Blastococcus saxobsidens DD2: one gene and its partner. The protein of the gene in region 1 interacts with the protein of each later gene in a pairwise test. Links are inferred from orthologs where the notes say so. Each region holds a gene or a part of one and is shown on either strand. Other genes may lie near its edges.

Region 1 (7,924 bases):
CGACCTCCGCGCGGGAGCCGCCGCGCAGGCACTGCGCCAGCGCGGAGTGCTCCGAGTCCACCGGGACGAGCTGGCCCGGTCTCGCGGCGGCGAGGACGAGTTCCCCACCGGCGATGAGGGACTCCTTGTTGGCCAGGGCCAGCGTGCGCCCCGCCGCCAGCGCCGCCAGGGTCGGCCGTAGCCCGATGGAGCCGTTGATGCCGTTCAGGACGACATCGGCGGGGCGGGCGGCCAGCTCCTCGGCGGCGCGCGGCCCGGCGAGGATCTCCGGCAGCTGGAACTCCCCGCGGGACCAGCCGCGCTTCGACGCGGCGGCGTAGAAGGCCAGCTGGAGGTCCTGAGCGGCGGTTGCCCGCGCCACCGCGACGGTGCGGACGCCCAGCGCCAGGGCCTGCTCCGCGAGCAGGGCGACATCTCCGCCGCCGGCGGCCAGGCCGGTGATCAGCAGTCGGTCCGGGAACTGCTGGGCCACGTCGATCGCCTGCCGGCCGATGGATCCGGTCGAGCCGAGGACGGTGACCTCGCGCGGTGAACTCACGCCGCCATCCTCCCCGACCCGCCGCGCGCGCCCACCTCGGAGGGTGCCGCGGGCCGGCTCCTGCCAGAATGGTCGGGTGACCGAGGCATTCCACTCCCCGTCGACCCAGCGGGTCAACCAGCCCGGACGTGAGGAAGGGGTCGTCCGCGCCGGCGAGCACCCCGTCGAGCACGAGCAGCCCGAGGACTGGGGCTGGCACGGCGAGACCGGCAAGTGGGGCCAGATCGGCGGCTGGATCAGCGTGGTCGTGATCCTCCTGTACATGGTCGGCAACCACGAGGGGCGCGTCGAGGACCTCTGGCTGCTCGCATTCGCCGGTGTGATGGCGCTCGTCCTGATCTGGGACATCCGCCGCAAGAAGACCGCCTGGCGCCGCTGATCAGTCGCCGCACGACCGAGGAGGCCCGCGCCCATGGGCGCGGGCCTCCTGCACATCAGGCACACCTCTCGACCGTTTGGGCGCACATCGACGGCGTGTCGTGACGATGCGGGAGGGTAACTGGCGATCTGCGACGACTACCTCGGTGAGCGCGCCTACCCGCTCGTCGCCATCACCCTCGGTGACCTGCCGGTGCCCCCCGAGTGCGCCTCGGGCTGCGCCACGGTCGCCCCCGGCGCGACGCTGACCCCCGAGAGGGCCGCCGTCCCTGGTGAGACCCGGTACCTGCGGCTGACCGGCTACCTGCCCCTGGAGCAGGTCACCCTGGTCCTGCACTCGACCCCGCAGCACCTCGGCACGCTCACCGCCGACGCCGCGGGCATCCTGACCGTGCCGTTCACGGCGCCGGCCGGCACCGCGGCCGGTGCGCACAACCTCGTCGTCACCCGCGCCGACGGCACCACGGTCACCTACCCCCTCACCGTCGCGGCCGCCGCCAAGCCCTTGCTCGCCGACACCGGCGCCGACGTCACCGTCCCGCTCGTGCTCGGCGGTGTGCTGGTCCTGGCCGGCGCCGGCACGATCGTGGCCGCCCGCCGCCGCGGCCATGGGGTCGCGCAGACCTGAGCGTGACCGACAGCTCCACGGCGGACGCCGGCCAGGACCTTCCTGGCCGGCGTCCGTCACGTCGCGCTCCCGTCCCTGACCGGCGCCGCCGCCTGGGATGGACGGTCGCGGGCGTGGTCCTGCTGGTGCTGGGCGCGCTCACCCTCGACGTGTCGCTGGTCGTCTTCCGGGTCGACCGCGTGGCGGTCGCGCTGCCCGAGGGGCCGGGCACCACCTGGGTCCTCGTCGGTCTCGACTCTCGTGCCGCGCTGCCTGAAGGCGCCTCCGTCGAGGACTTCGGCAGTACCGATGAGGTGCGCGGCAGCCGCGCCGACGTGGTCCTCATCGTGCACGACTCCGGAGAGCACACCAGCGCCTTCTCCGTATCGCGCGATGTCGTCGTCTCCCGCAGGGCGTCGCCGGGGCGCCTGGCGCTGAGCTGGCTGGACGGACCGCAGTCGACCGTCGACGCGCTCTGCGGGCTCGGCGTCGCCGCCGACCACCTGGTCGCCGTCGACCTGGCCGGGTTCGCCGCCGTGGTCGACGCCGCGGGCGGCCTGGACGTCGACGTCCCCGAGCCCGTGCGCGATCGGCTCGCCGGCCTGGAGCTGCCCGCCGCCGGTCCCCGGCACGTCGACGGCGCGACGGCGCTGGCGATGGTGCGCTCGCGCCACCCCGAGCACCTGGTCGGCGGGAAGTGGGTCGCCGCTCCGGAGGACCCCGATGGCCGCGCCACGACGGCCGGGACGGTCGTGTCCGCGTTGTCCGGCGCCGTGGACAGCGCCCGGTGGCGACCCTGGCGGCTGCAGTCGCTGGCCTGGGCGGCGTCGGGCGCGCTGACCGTGGACACCGGCACGTCCACCGGCGAGCTGCTCGCCCTGGCCGGCACGGAGCTCGACGAGGTGGAGGTCCTGCCGGTCGGCGAAGCGGTCGACGGCACGCTGGCCCGCTTCCCGACCGACGCGACCAGCAGTGCGCTCGACGCCGCCGGCATGTCCTGCGGCTGAGCGCTCAGGAGACGGCGACGCCGATCGCCGAGCCGATGAGGTAGGTGATCCCCGCCGCGGCCGCCCCGAAGAAGAGCTGCCGCAGTCCGGCGTACCACCAGGGCCGCGGGGTGAACCGCGAGGACAGCGCCCCGGCCAGCAGCAGGCCCAGGCCGCCGCAGAGCAGGGCGACCCACAGCACCGGGACGCCGAGGAAGTACGGGAGCAGCGGCAGCACCGCGCCGGTCGCGAACGTCAGGAACGAGGAGACCGCCGCGACGCGGGGCGAGGGCCGGTCGTCGGAGTCGACACCCAGCTCGGCCAGCACGTGCAGCCGCAGGGCGGTCTCGGGGTTCGCCGACAGCTGGACGGCGACCTGGCGGGCGAGCCGGGCGTCGACCCCGCGGTCCTGCAGCATCGCGGTGAGCTCGGCGAGCTCGCCGGCCGGGTTGCGCTCCAGCTCCCGCCGCTCCTTCTCGACCTCCAGGTCGAGCTGCTCGTTCTGGGTCTTCACCGAGGTGTACTCACCCAGCGCCATCGAGACGGCGCCGGCGACCAGGCTCGCCACGCCGGCCAGCACGATCGCCCGCGGGGCGGCGCCGCCACCGCCCACGCCGGCGACCAGCGCGGTGTTGGTGACCAGCCCGTCCATGGCGCCGAACACCGCGGCCCGCAGCCAGCCGCCGGACACGTCCGCGTGGGTGTGCTCGTGCGCCTCGGCCTCGGACGGGGCGCCGGCCGAGGTCACTCGTCGCCCTCGGCTCCCAGCTCGCCCGGCGGCTCGACGGACGGCACCGGGACGGCGACGCTCGGCACCCCGTCCACCTGGTCGGCGGCCGCCAGCTGCCCGCAGGCGCCGTCGATGTCCTGGCCGCGGGTGTCGCGCACCGTCGTCGCCACCCCGGCGGCGCGCAGGCGGGCGACGAACTCCCGCTGGGCCGGCAGCGGACTGGCGTCCCAGGGGCTGCCGGGCGTCGGGTTCAGCGGGATCAGGTTCACGTGGGCGAGCTTGCCCGCGAGCAACTTCCCGAGCAGGTCGGCCCGGAACGGCTGGTCGTTGACGTCGCGGATGAGCGCGTACTCCACCGAGTAGCGACGGCCCGTCCGCTGCGCGTAGGCGTCGGCGGCGTCGATGACCTCGCCGACCTTCCAGCGCGTGTTGATCGGCACCAGGGTGTCGCGCAGCTCGTCGTCCGGGGCGTGCAGGCTGACCGCGAGGGTGACGTTGCGCCCCTCCTCGGTGAGCCGGCGGATGGCCGGCACCAGGCCGACGGTGGAGACGGTCACCGACCGCTGCGACAGGCCCAGGCCGTAGGGAGCGGTGCCGAGGAGGGCGTCGAGGGTCGTGCGCACCCGGGCGTAGTTGGCCAGCGGCTCCCCCATGCCCATGAACACCACGTTGGACAGCCGTCCCGGCCCGCCGTCGATCTCCCCGTTCGCCATGGCCGCCCCGGCTGCGACGGCCTGACCGATGATCTCGGCGGCCGACAGGTTGCGGGTGAGCCCGGCCTGGCCGGTGGCGCAGAACGGGCACGCCATGCCGCAGCCGGCCTGGCTGGAGATGCAGACGGTGGCGCGGTCGGGATAGCGCATGAGGACGCTCTCCACGAGCGCACCGTCGTGCAGCCGCCACAGGGTCTTGCGGGTGCGGCCGCTGTCGGCGGTCTGGTGGCGCAGAGGGGTGAGCAGCCCCGGCAGCAGCGCCTCGCGCAGCGTCTCGCGGACGGCGGCCGGGATGTCGGTCATCTGCGCCGGGTCGGTGACCCCGCGGTAGAAGTGCCGGGCCAGCTGGTCGGCCCGGAACGCCGGCTGGCCGAGCTCGGCGACCGCCGCCCGGGCCTCCTCGCGGGTGAGGTCGGCGAGGTGGCGGGGCGGCTTGCCGCGGCGGGGGGCGTCGAAGACGAGCGGGAGGGCAGTCATGGCGCCGTCCATGGTCCCACCCGCGGGGACGGACCCGGCGGTGGCGAGGTGAAGCTCACGGACTCACAGCTCGCGTGGCTCCAGCGGCCGCGACGCCGGCCCGTGCAGCACCCGCCCGTCGGACCCGAACCGCGAGCCGTGGCAGGGGCAGTCCCAGCTCTTCTCGCCCTCGTTCCAGGCGACGGTGCAGCCGAGATGGGTGCAGACCGAGGAGACGGCGTGCAGCGCGCCCTCCTCGTCGCGGTAGGCCGCGGTCTGCTTCCCGTCGGCCTCGAGGACGGCCGCCTCGCCGGGGAGCAGGTCCTGCGGCGAGCCCTTGGGGGCGCCGAGCACCCGGCCCTTCAGCCAGGTGGTGGCGACGTGGGCGTTCTGCTTCACGAACTCCGGCCCCGGCAGCGAGGTGGCGGCGCGGCGGGCGTCGAAGGTGGCCGCCCACGGGTTGTCCCGGTCGAGGACCAGATCGCGGATCAGCATCGCCGACGCCGTCCCGTTGGTCATGCCCCAGCCCGCGAACCCGGTGGCGGTGAGCACCCGCTGCGAGCCGGGCATGACGTACCCGGTGAAGGGCACCCGGTCGAGGCTGGTCAGCTCCTCCGCCGACCAGTGGTAGCGGAAGTCGGTGACCCCGAAGTGCTCGCGGGCCCAGTCCTGCAGCCGCGCCCACCGCTGGTCGGTGTCGGTGACGTGGCCGACCTCGTGCCCCTCGCCGACGACGATCAGCAGATCCTCCCCCTCGAGCACGGCCGTCCGCGTCGAGCGGGTCGGCGACCCCGCGTTGATGGTCATCCCCGCCGGTACCCCGGAGGGCAGGACGCCGGCCACGCCGTAGGACCGGCTCGGCTTCAGCCGCGCGAAGTGGCCGCCACGGTCGAGGAACGGGTAATGGGTGGCGACGACGACGTGCGCTGCCGACAGCCGGCCGGCGGTGGTCTCGACCGTGCACCCGTCGTCGTCCTCGTCGACGGCCTGCGCCCGCACGTCCTCGATCACCGAGCCGCCCGCGCGCACGAAGGCCTCGGCCAGGCCGGCGAGGTAGCGCCCCGGATGGAACTGCGCCTGGTCGGCGAAGGACAGCGCCGCGGGGACCGGAAAGGGCAGCGGCGCCTCCCGGCCGAGGGTGACGGGCAGGCCGATGCGCCGCGCGACCTCCGCCTCGCGTTCGACGTGCGCCACCGTCGCGTCGTCCTCCGCGTAGACCACGTGCGGCAGCCCGCGCTCCAGCCCGCAGTCGATGCCGAGGTCGGCGACCAGGTCGACGACCTGCTGCAGACCGGCGACGTTGGCCTGCGCGTACGCGGCGGCCGCGTCGAGGCCACGTGTGCTCTCGATCGCGGAGTAGAGAGTGCCGTGGCCGTAGGTGAGCTTCACCGTGGACCGGGTGGTGACCGAGTCCCCGATCCGCCCGGCGGTCACGAGCGTCACCGCCCGACCCTCCCGTTGCAGGAGCAGGGCGGTGGTCAGCCCGGTGATCCCCCCGCCGAGGACGAGGACGTCGGCCGGGGCCGTCCGGATCGCCGTCCCCCCGAGGTGCGGGGCCGCCATGGTGTCGATCCACGGCGAGATGTGGCGGTCTGCATGATCGGGCACGACGAGGCCTCCGGTGAAGTCGGCGGGTGATCCCGTGCCCCCTACCCGCTGCGGCCGGCGGTAGCCGCGGGCACGGGCGGGCTCGGCGCCGGGCTGCGTATCGACCGCAGCACCGTCAGGCTGGCGCTCATGAGCCGCCTCGCCGACGTCGATCTGACCGCCCGCCTGGACAAGAAGGAGGGCAAGATCCAGCTGGCCGAGGCCCAGCACCGCCTCACCCACCTGCGGCTGCTGCTCGGCGGCCAGATCGGTCCCGGGGACCTCGGCCCTCCGCTGCTGGTGCTCTTCGAGGGCTGGGACGCCTCGGGCAAGGGCGGGGCGATCCAGCGGCTGGTCGGTGAGCTCGATCCCCGGCACGTGCGGGTGGCCCAGTTCGCCGCTCCCACCCGTGACGAGAAGCGGCACCACTTCCTGTGGCGCTTCTGGCCGGTGCTGCCCGGCTGGGGCGGCATGGCCGTGCTCGACCGCTCCTGGTACGGGAGGGTGCTGGTCGAGCGGGTCGAGGGTTATGCCGAGGAGCACGCGTGGCGCCGCGCGTACCAGGAGATCGTCGACCTGGAGACGTCGCTGGCCGCCGAGGGCACCGTGCTGGTGAAGTTCTGGATGCACGTCTCCCCCGAGGAGCAGCTGCGCCGCTTCGAGTCCCGCCGCGCGAACCCGTACAAGGCCTGGAAGCTCACCGACGAGGACTGGCGGAACCGGGAGAAGCGCGGCGTCTACGCGGCAGCGGTGGAGGAGATGCTCGAGCGCACCTCCACACCGGTCGCCCCGTGGCACGTCATCCCCGCCGAGGACAAGCGGTGGGCGCGGGTCGCCGTCGTCCGCACGGTGTGCGAGGCCGTCGAGTCGGCGCTGCGCGCCCGGGGCATCGATCCGGACCCGCCGCTCACCGGCGGCTAACGGTTCGCGCCCAGGTCAGCGTGCTGCCGCACCCAGCCGTGCATGGCGATGCCGGCGGCCACGCCGGCGTTGATCGACCGGGTGGAGCCGAACTGGGCGATCGAGACGGTGATGGCGGCCCCGGCGCGGGCCTCCGCCGTCAGACCCGGCCCCTCCTGGCCGAACAGCAGCACGCAGCGCTCCGGCAGCGCGGCGGTCTCGATCGGCACGGCGCCGGGCCCGTTGTCGACCGCCACGACGGCGAGCCCGCCCTCGGCGGCGAAAGCCAGCAGTCCGCCGACGTCCTCGTGGTGGCGGAGATGCTGATACCTGTCGGTGACCATGGCGCCCCGACGATTCCACCGCCGCCGGCCCACCACGTGCACCTCAGCGGCGAGGAAGGCGTTGGCGGTGCGCACCACCGTCCCGATGTTCAGGTCGTGGCCGAAGTTCTCGATGGCGACGTGGAAGGGGTGCCGGCGTCGGTCGAGGTCCGCGACGATCGCCTCGACGGTCCAGTAGCGGTACCGGTCGACGACGTTGCGCCGGTCCCCCTCCGCGAGCAGCTGCGGGTCGTAGCGCGGGTCGTCCGGCCAGGGCCCCTCCCAGGGGCCGGTACCGACCGTGGTCCCCCAGTCGGTGGGGCCGGGCAGTTCGTCCTCGTGCACCCAGGGAGGATCGCAGGGTGACTCCCGACGTCCTCGTGCACCTCGTCGAACCGGCCCAGTGGCGCGCCGCGCTGCGGCAGGGGTCGATCCGGCCGGGGCCGGACGGTTTCGTGCACCTGTCCACCCCGGACCTGGTGCACCTGCCCGCGCGGCGCCTCTTCCCCGGCCGGCGGGATCTCGCCCTGCTGGTGGTCGACCCCCGACGGCTGACCGATCCGGTGCGGTTCGAGCCCGGGCATCCCGACGACCCGGCCGAGCTCCGGTTCCCCCACCTGTACGGGCCGCTGCCGACGAGCTCGGTCGTCGCGGTGGTTCTCTACCGTCCGCCGACGCCGGTCGTGCTGCCGGAGCCGTCCGACGC
Region 2 (5,667 bases), 1.5 Mb from region 1 along the record:
ACCGGCCGTAGCCCCGGGTGTCCTCGTCCTCGACGAGCCCCAGGTAGATCCCCATCCTCCGCATGGCTCCAGCCATCGGACCTCCCCCTCTGCTGGTGTCCTCAGCGTCGCGTCTGCACGATCGTCGTCACATCGTTCCGGATGCCCGATGACCGTGCGGCCCGTGTGACTGCTGTGACTCACGTGGCTGGTGTTCCTCGAACTCACCGCAGGGTAGGGCCCGCCGGCCGAACAACGCGGTTCCGACACGCACGAGCGTGGCGCCGGCCGCCACCGCCTCCTCCAGGTCCTCGCTCATGCCCGCGGAGATCTGCACCGCCTCCGGGTGGTCCGCGCGCAGGCGCTCGGCGACGGCGGCCAGGCGCGCGAAGGCGGGAGCCGGCTGCTCGCCGCGCGGAGCGACCGCCATCAGGCCGCGGAGGCGCAATGCCGGTGCGCCGGCGACGACATCGGCCAGGGCCGGCACCTCGTCCGGCCGGGCCCCGCCCCGCGCGGCTGCCTGACCGGCCGGACCCCCGAGGTCGACCTGGATGAGGACCTCGATCGGGCGCCGGGCCTCCTGGCCCGCCCGGTCCAGGACCGTGGCGAGCGAGGCCCGGTCCACCGAGTGGACGACGGCACCGGTCCGCGCGACGGCCGCGGCCTTGTTCCGCTGCAGCTGGCCCACGAAGTGCCACCGGAGGTGCACGTCATCGAGCTCGGCCGTCTTCCCCAGCAGCTCCTGGACCCGGTTCTCGCCGAAGTCCCGCTGGCCCAGGGCGGCGAGCGCGCGGACGTCGTCGGCCGGCCAGGTCTTGCTCACCGCGAGCAGGGCGACCCCCGCCGGATCCCGTCCCGCCGCCCGGGCCGCCGCGTCGATGCGGGCACGGACCGCGCGCAGGTTCTCCTCGAGCGGACTCATGACGCGATCCTCCCGGAATCCTGCAGAGAGTGGCCAGGACGGTCGGGGCGATGTCCGCCTCAGCCGAGCCCCCCCCCTTTACGGTGAAGGCGTGATGCAGGTTTCCTGATCTTGTCGGACCCGCCCGGCACTATCGGGCTCGTGACGCATGGTGCGGTGCGGGTGCGGCTGGACGTGACCGACGTCCAGGCCAGCGTGCTGCTGCGCGCCGCGGGTGCTCGTCGCAAGGCGTGGAACTGGGCCCTGGCGAAGATCAAGGCGAACGCCGACCAGTGGGCCGCCGAGGCCACCTACGGCATCGAGCGGACTGACCGGGTCCGGCCGCTCAACTACTTCGCTTTGGGCAAACTGTGGACCGCCGAGCGGCCCGAGGTGGCGCCGTGGGCGGGCGAGCACTCCACGTGGACGTTCCGGTACGCGCTACGCGACGCGGCGAACGCGCACCAGGCGTTCCTCGCCGGGAAGCGCCGGTTCCCGCGGTTCAAGGCCCGGCGCCGGGACCGCGCGCGGTTTACCGTCCGCGACGGCCTGGCGCTCGAGGTCGGCCGAGTGCGGCTGGCCAAGTACGGCTGGGTGCGCATCAGCTCGGCGTGCCCGCAGCAGGCGAAGCTGCGCCGACTGCTGCGGCGTGGCCAGGCGGTCCTGCAACACATCACCGTCAGCCGGTCCTCGGACGGGCACTGGTACGCCACCGTGAGCTACACGCGTGAGGCTCGCGTCCCGACCGAGCAGTGCACTGCGTCGGCCGGCCCGGTCGTCGGGGTGGACCGGGGCGTCAAGACGACTGCCGTCGTCGCCACGACGGAGGGGCGGGTTGTCTCCCAGTTGCCGGCGTCCCGGGCGCTGCGGGACCGGCTGCGCCAGGTGAAGCATCTGCAGCGGACGGTGTCCCGCACGAAGAAAGGCTCGGTGAACCGGCGGCGGGCCGTCGCCAGGCTCGGCCGGGCGCACGCCCGTGCCGCCGCCGTCCGTGCCGAAGCGCTGCATACCTTCACCGCCGAGCTGGCCCGAGAACACGGCGTCGTGGTGGTCGAGGACCTGGCGACGAAGAACCTCATGGCCAACCGCGCGCTCGCCGCCGCGATCGGCGATCAGGGCTGGGCCGAGCTCGCCCGGCAGCTGACCTATAAGACGGCCCGCCACGGCGGGCAGTTGATTGTCGCGGATCGCTGGTTCGCGAGCTCGAAGACTTGCTCGGCATGTGGTGCGGTGAGACCCAAGCTCACCCTCGCCGAGCGCACCTACCACTGCGGCAACGACTCCTGCGGCCACGTGGCCGACCGGGACGTCAACGCCGCCGCGAACCTCGCCGCCTGGGGCGAGCACACACTCGGGCTCTGCCCGTGCGTAACCCAGGACGGGGACCGCCACCCGGGCGGCCCGACAGCCGGCAGTAGCCGGCATGCCTGTGGAGGGCGGGTGTCAGCCGCGACCGGCCAGGTCGCGGCGGTGTTGCCCGGTGAAGCAGGAACCAGCGGGCCACGCCTCGGCGTGGCGTAAGCACTGGACGCCCCGGACAGGGGCGCTTGCGCGTAGGTGCGATGGGCAACCATCACACTTTCACCGTAAGGGGGGGCCGAGCCAGATCAGCCCGGCCTGCCGCCCGGTGACACCGTCCCGGCGGTGGGAGAACAGGGTCGGGTCCTCCACCGTGCAGCGCGGGTCCTGCACCACCTCGGGGATGCCGGCCCGGCGGAGGATCTCCTCGACCCCCGCCCGCAGGTCCAGCCCGGGGGTACCGGCGCGGGTGCGCACCGCGGCCGCCGGGGCGATCCGCGCGACCTCGGCCTGCATCGGCGCCGGGACCTCGTAGCAGGCCCCGCAGACGGCGGGTCCGAGCAGTGCGGTCACGTGGCGCGCCCGCGCGCCCAGCCGGGCCATGGCCGACAGGGCCGCCGGCAGGACACCCTGCCGCACACCCTCCCGGCCGGCGTGCACGGCCGCGACGACGCCGGTCTCGGAGTCGGCGAGAAGGACCGGGACGCAGTCGGCGGCCAGCACCGCCAGCACCAGCCCCGGCGTCGCCGTGACGACGCCGTCGGTGGCCGGGAGCGGCCCGGCCTGCGGCCCGTCGACGACGGCCACACCGGTGCCATGGACCTGGTCCATCCAGACCAGCCGGTCCTCCCCCACCCCGAGCTCCCGCGCCACCCGGCCCCGGTTGGCGGCGACGTCGGCCGGGTCGTCCCCGACGTGGCCTCCGAGGTTGAAGGAGTCGTACGGCGGACGGGAACGGCCGCCCCGCCGGTCGGTGACGACCCTGCGGGGTCGCACCGACGACGGGGCGGCCGGATTCGTGCTCATCGGAACCAACCCTACGGTCCCGCTGCAGCGTCCCGCCGCGAGCGTGCGCGCGGCGGGAGCAGGGGTCCGTCGAGGGCTCCAGCTATCCCTTGAGGAACTCCGGGATGTCCAGCTCCTCCTCGAAGTCCTCGTTCGACAGCGGCCGACGGCCGTTCGCCGGGGGGCCGGGGATCGGCGGCAGCGGAGGGACGGTCAGCCCGCCTCCCGCGGCCGGCCGCCCGGCCGCCGCGCCGGGCGGGGACTGGGCGAGCCGCTCACCGCTCACCGGCGCCTCGGGCGGCTGGGCGGCGGCCGGAGGGGCCGCCGCTACCGGTGGAGCGGCGACCGGTGGAGGTGCCACCGGACGGCGGTGCGCGGCGAACGGGGAGGCCCCGCCGGTGGACAGCTGACCGGAGGTGGTGCCCATCCCCGCACCGGCCGTCTCCTTGCGGGAGCCGGGCCGGCCGCCGTCGAAACCGGCGGCGATGACCGTCACCCGCACCTCGTCACCGAGCGCGTCGTCGATCACCGCGCCGAAGATGATGTTGGCGTCGGCGTGCGCGGCGTCGGACACCAGCGAGGCCGCCTCGTTGATCTCGAACAGGCCGAGGTCCGACCCGCCGGAAATCGACAGCAGGACGCCGTGGGCGCCCTCCATCGAGGCCTCGAGCAGCGGGCTGGCGATCGCCTGCTCGGCGGCCAGCAGGGCACGGTTGTCCCCGCGTGCACTGCCGATGCCCATCAGCGCCGAGCCCGCCCCGGACATGACCGACTTGACGTCGGCGAAGTCCAGGTTGATCAGGCCGGGCGTGGTGATCAGGTCGGTGATGCCCTGGACACCGGAGAGCAGCACCTGGTCGGCGGTGCGGAACGCGTCCATGACGCTGACGTTCCGGTCGCCCAGCTGCAGCAGCCGGTCGTTCGGGATCACGATGAGCGTGTCGCACTCGTTGCGCAGCTCCTCGATGCCCGACTCGGCCTGCACCGCGCGCCGCTTGCCCTCGAACGAGAACGGACGGGTGACCACACCGATGGTCAGGGCCCCGAGCTTGCGGGCGATGGAGGCGACCACAGGGGCGCCACCGGTGCCCGTGCCACCACCCTCGCCCGCGGTCACGAAGACCATGTCGGCCCCCTTGAGGACCTCCTCGATCTCCTCCCGGTGGTCCTCGGCGGCCTGCCGGCCGACGTCGGGCTGTGCACCGGCGCCGAGTCCCCGCGTGAGCTCCCGGCCGACGTCGAGCTTGACGTCGGCGTCGCTCATCAGCAGCGCCTGGGCGTCGGTGTTGATCGCGATGAACTCGACCCCCTTGAGGCCGACTTCGATCATGCGGTTGACCGCGTTCACCCCGCCGCCGCCGATGCCGACGACCTTGATGACCGCTAGATAGTTGTGCGGAGGTGTCATGCGGCGCTCCCCAACTGGACCCTCATCCTCAAGTTCAGCCTTACAGTTATGTCAACTCGGTCGACAGAGGTGAAGTTAGGTGGGCGCGGAGAGGCGCTACAAGCACCATCTCCGCGTCGGCGTGTCGGTGAGACCGAATCGCACCGAACACCCGCGACTCATTGGTCACATGAGCACCACCGCGCGTGACGACTCGCGCCGAAAATGTCTCGTCCCGTGACCGTCCCGGCCGCCGCCGGGCGAGAGCAGAAACATCCCGGCGACTTGTGCGTGTCGGGCGTGTCGCACCGACCGGCGTGTCGGCGGCCCGGACCGCCGGAGGCGGTGCGCAGGCGGACGACGACGGTGCGCGACCGGCGCATCGGCCGAGCCGGGAACCGGACTCCGGCATAGGAACCTATGCATACGGTTCCCGGCGGCAAACCGTAGGCATAGGTTCCTATGCCGGTGGGGCGGGCTGGGCGCGGCGGCGGCAGCGGGTCAGAACGACTAGCGCAGGACGACCGCGTCCGGGGCGCTGACGTCGATGACCAAGGCCGGGTCCAGCTCGCCGTCGCGGATCCGGTCCAGCAGCGCCACGAGCACCGTGCCCTTGGTCTCCGACCGCTCCTCGCTCCCCCACCGCACGACCGTCCCGCCGGCCATGGTCAGGCTGATGTCGTGCGGGTCGGGAGCGGCCACCTCGACCACCTCCTCGCGCAGCCCGGCGGGCAGCGTGCGGATGGCCGCCAGCCCAGCGGTCGTGGCGGGATCCTCCGGTCCCGGGTCGGCCACGTCGAGTGGCACGACACCTCGGGGGGCGTCCCCTGTGACGGTGTCGAACAGCACGCCTCCGGCGTCGAGCAGCGACCGCCGGCCGCGCTCACCGACGACGGCCACGGGGACCCGCTCGGCCACGGTCACCACGATCCGGTCCGGCCAGCCGCGGGCGGCCTGCACGTCGCGGATCTGCGGGAGCCGGGCGACCCGGTCCTCCACCGAGCCGAGGTCGACGCGCAGCAGAGGGACGCCGCGCGGCACCTGGGCGGCCTCCCGCACCTGGTCGGCCGACAGCGTGGTCGTCCCGTCGACCTGC

The links. Proteins that work in one complex are often made in the same cells at the same time.
Region 2: the proteins of rlmN (region 1) and ftsZ interact in binary tests that used the Escherichia coli proteins (3 or more experiments, as listed by UniProt). The link is inferred for Blastococcus saxobsidens DD2 from one-to-one orthologs.

Annotation. Positions count from the first base shown.
Region 1 is NC_016943.1:3,618,850-3,626,773, forward strand. Bases 2,342-5,122 are described here. They hold rlmN (23S rRNA (adenine(2503)-C(2))-methyltransferase RlmN), read right to left. Parts: upstream 4,430-5,122; coding sequence 3,254-4,429; downstream 2,342-3,253. Other genes in these bases: BLASA_RS17110 (LCP family protein), read left to right, coding at 2,342-2,530; BLASA_RS17115 (VIT1/CCC1 transporter family protein), read right to left, coding at 2,535-3,257; BLASA_RS17125 (FAD-dependent oxidoreductase), read right to left, coding at 4,493-5,122. Outside these bases: dxr (1-deoxy-D-xylulose-5-phosphate reductoisomerase), read right to left, coding at 1-538; BLASA_RS17100 (DUF2631 domain-containing protein), read left to right, coding at 615-917; BLASA_RS17105 (LPXTG cell wall anchor domain-containing protein), read left to right, coding at 1,110-1,544; more of BLASA_RS17110, read left to right, coding at 1,658-2,341; more of BLASA_RS17125, read right to left, coding at 5,123-6,016; BLASA_RS17130 (polyphosphate kinase 2 family protein), read left to right, coding at 6,146-6,916; BLASA_RS17135 (TrmH family RNA methyltransferase), read right to left, coding at 6,913-7,563; BLASA_RS17140 (GNAT family N-acetyltransferase), read left to right, coding at 7,581-7,924.
Region 2 is NC_016943.1:2,120,879-2,126,545, reverse strand. What follows is about bases 2,441-5,419. They hold ftsZ (cell division protein FtsZ), read right to left. Parts: upstream 4,593-5,419; coding sequence 3,288-4,592; downstream 2,441-3,287. Other genes in these bases: BLASA_RS10010 (cell division protein FtsQ/DivIB), read right to left, coding at 5,082-5,419; pgeF (peptidoglycan editing factor PgeF), read right to left, coding at 2,462-3,205. In the rest of the region: BLASA_RS10035 (cell division protein SepF), read right to left, coding at 1-76; BLASA_RS10030 (YggS family pyridoxal phosphate-dependent enzyme), read right to left, coding at 128-901; BLASA_RS10025 (RNA-guided endonuclease InsQ/TnpB family protein), read left to right, coding at 1,043-2,401; more of BLASA_RS10010, read right to left, coding at 5,420-5,667. UniProt on the Escherichia coli protein: Essential cell division protein that forms a contractile ring structure (Z ring) at the future cell division site. The regulation of the ring assembly controls the timing and the location of cell division.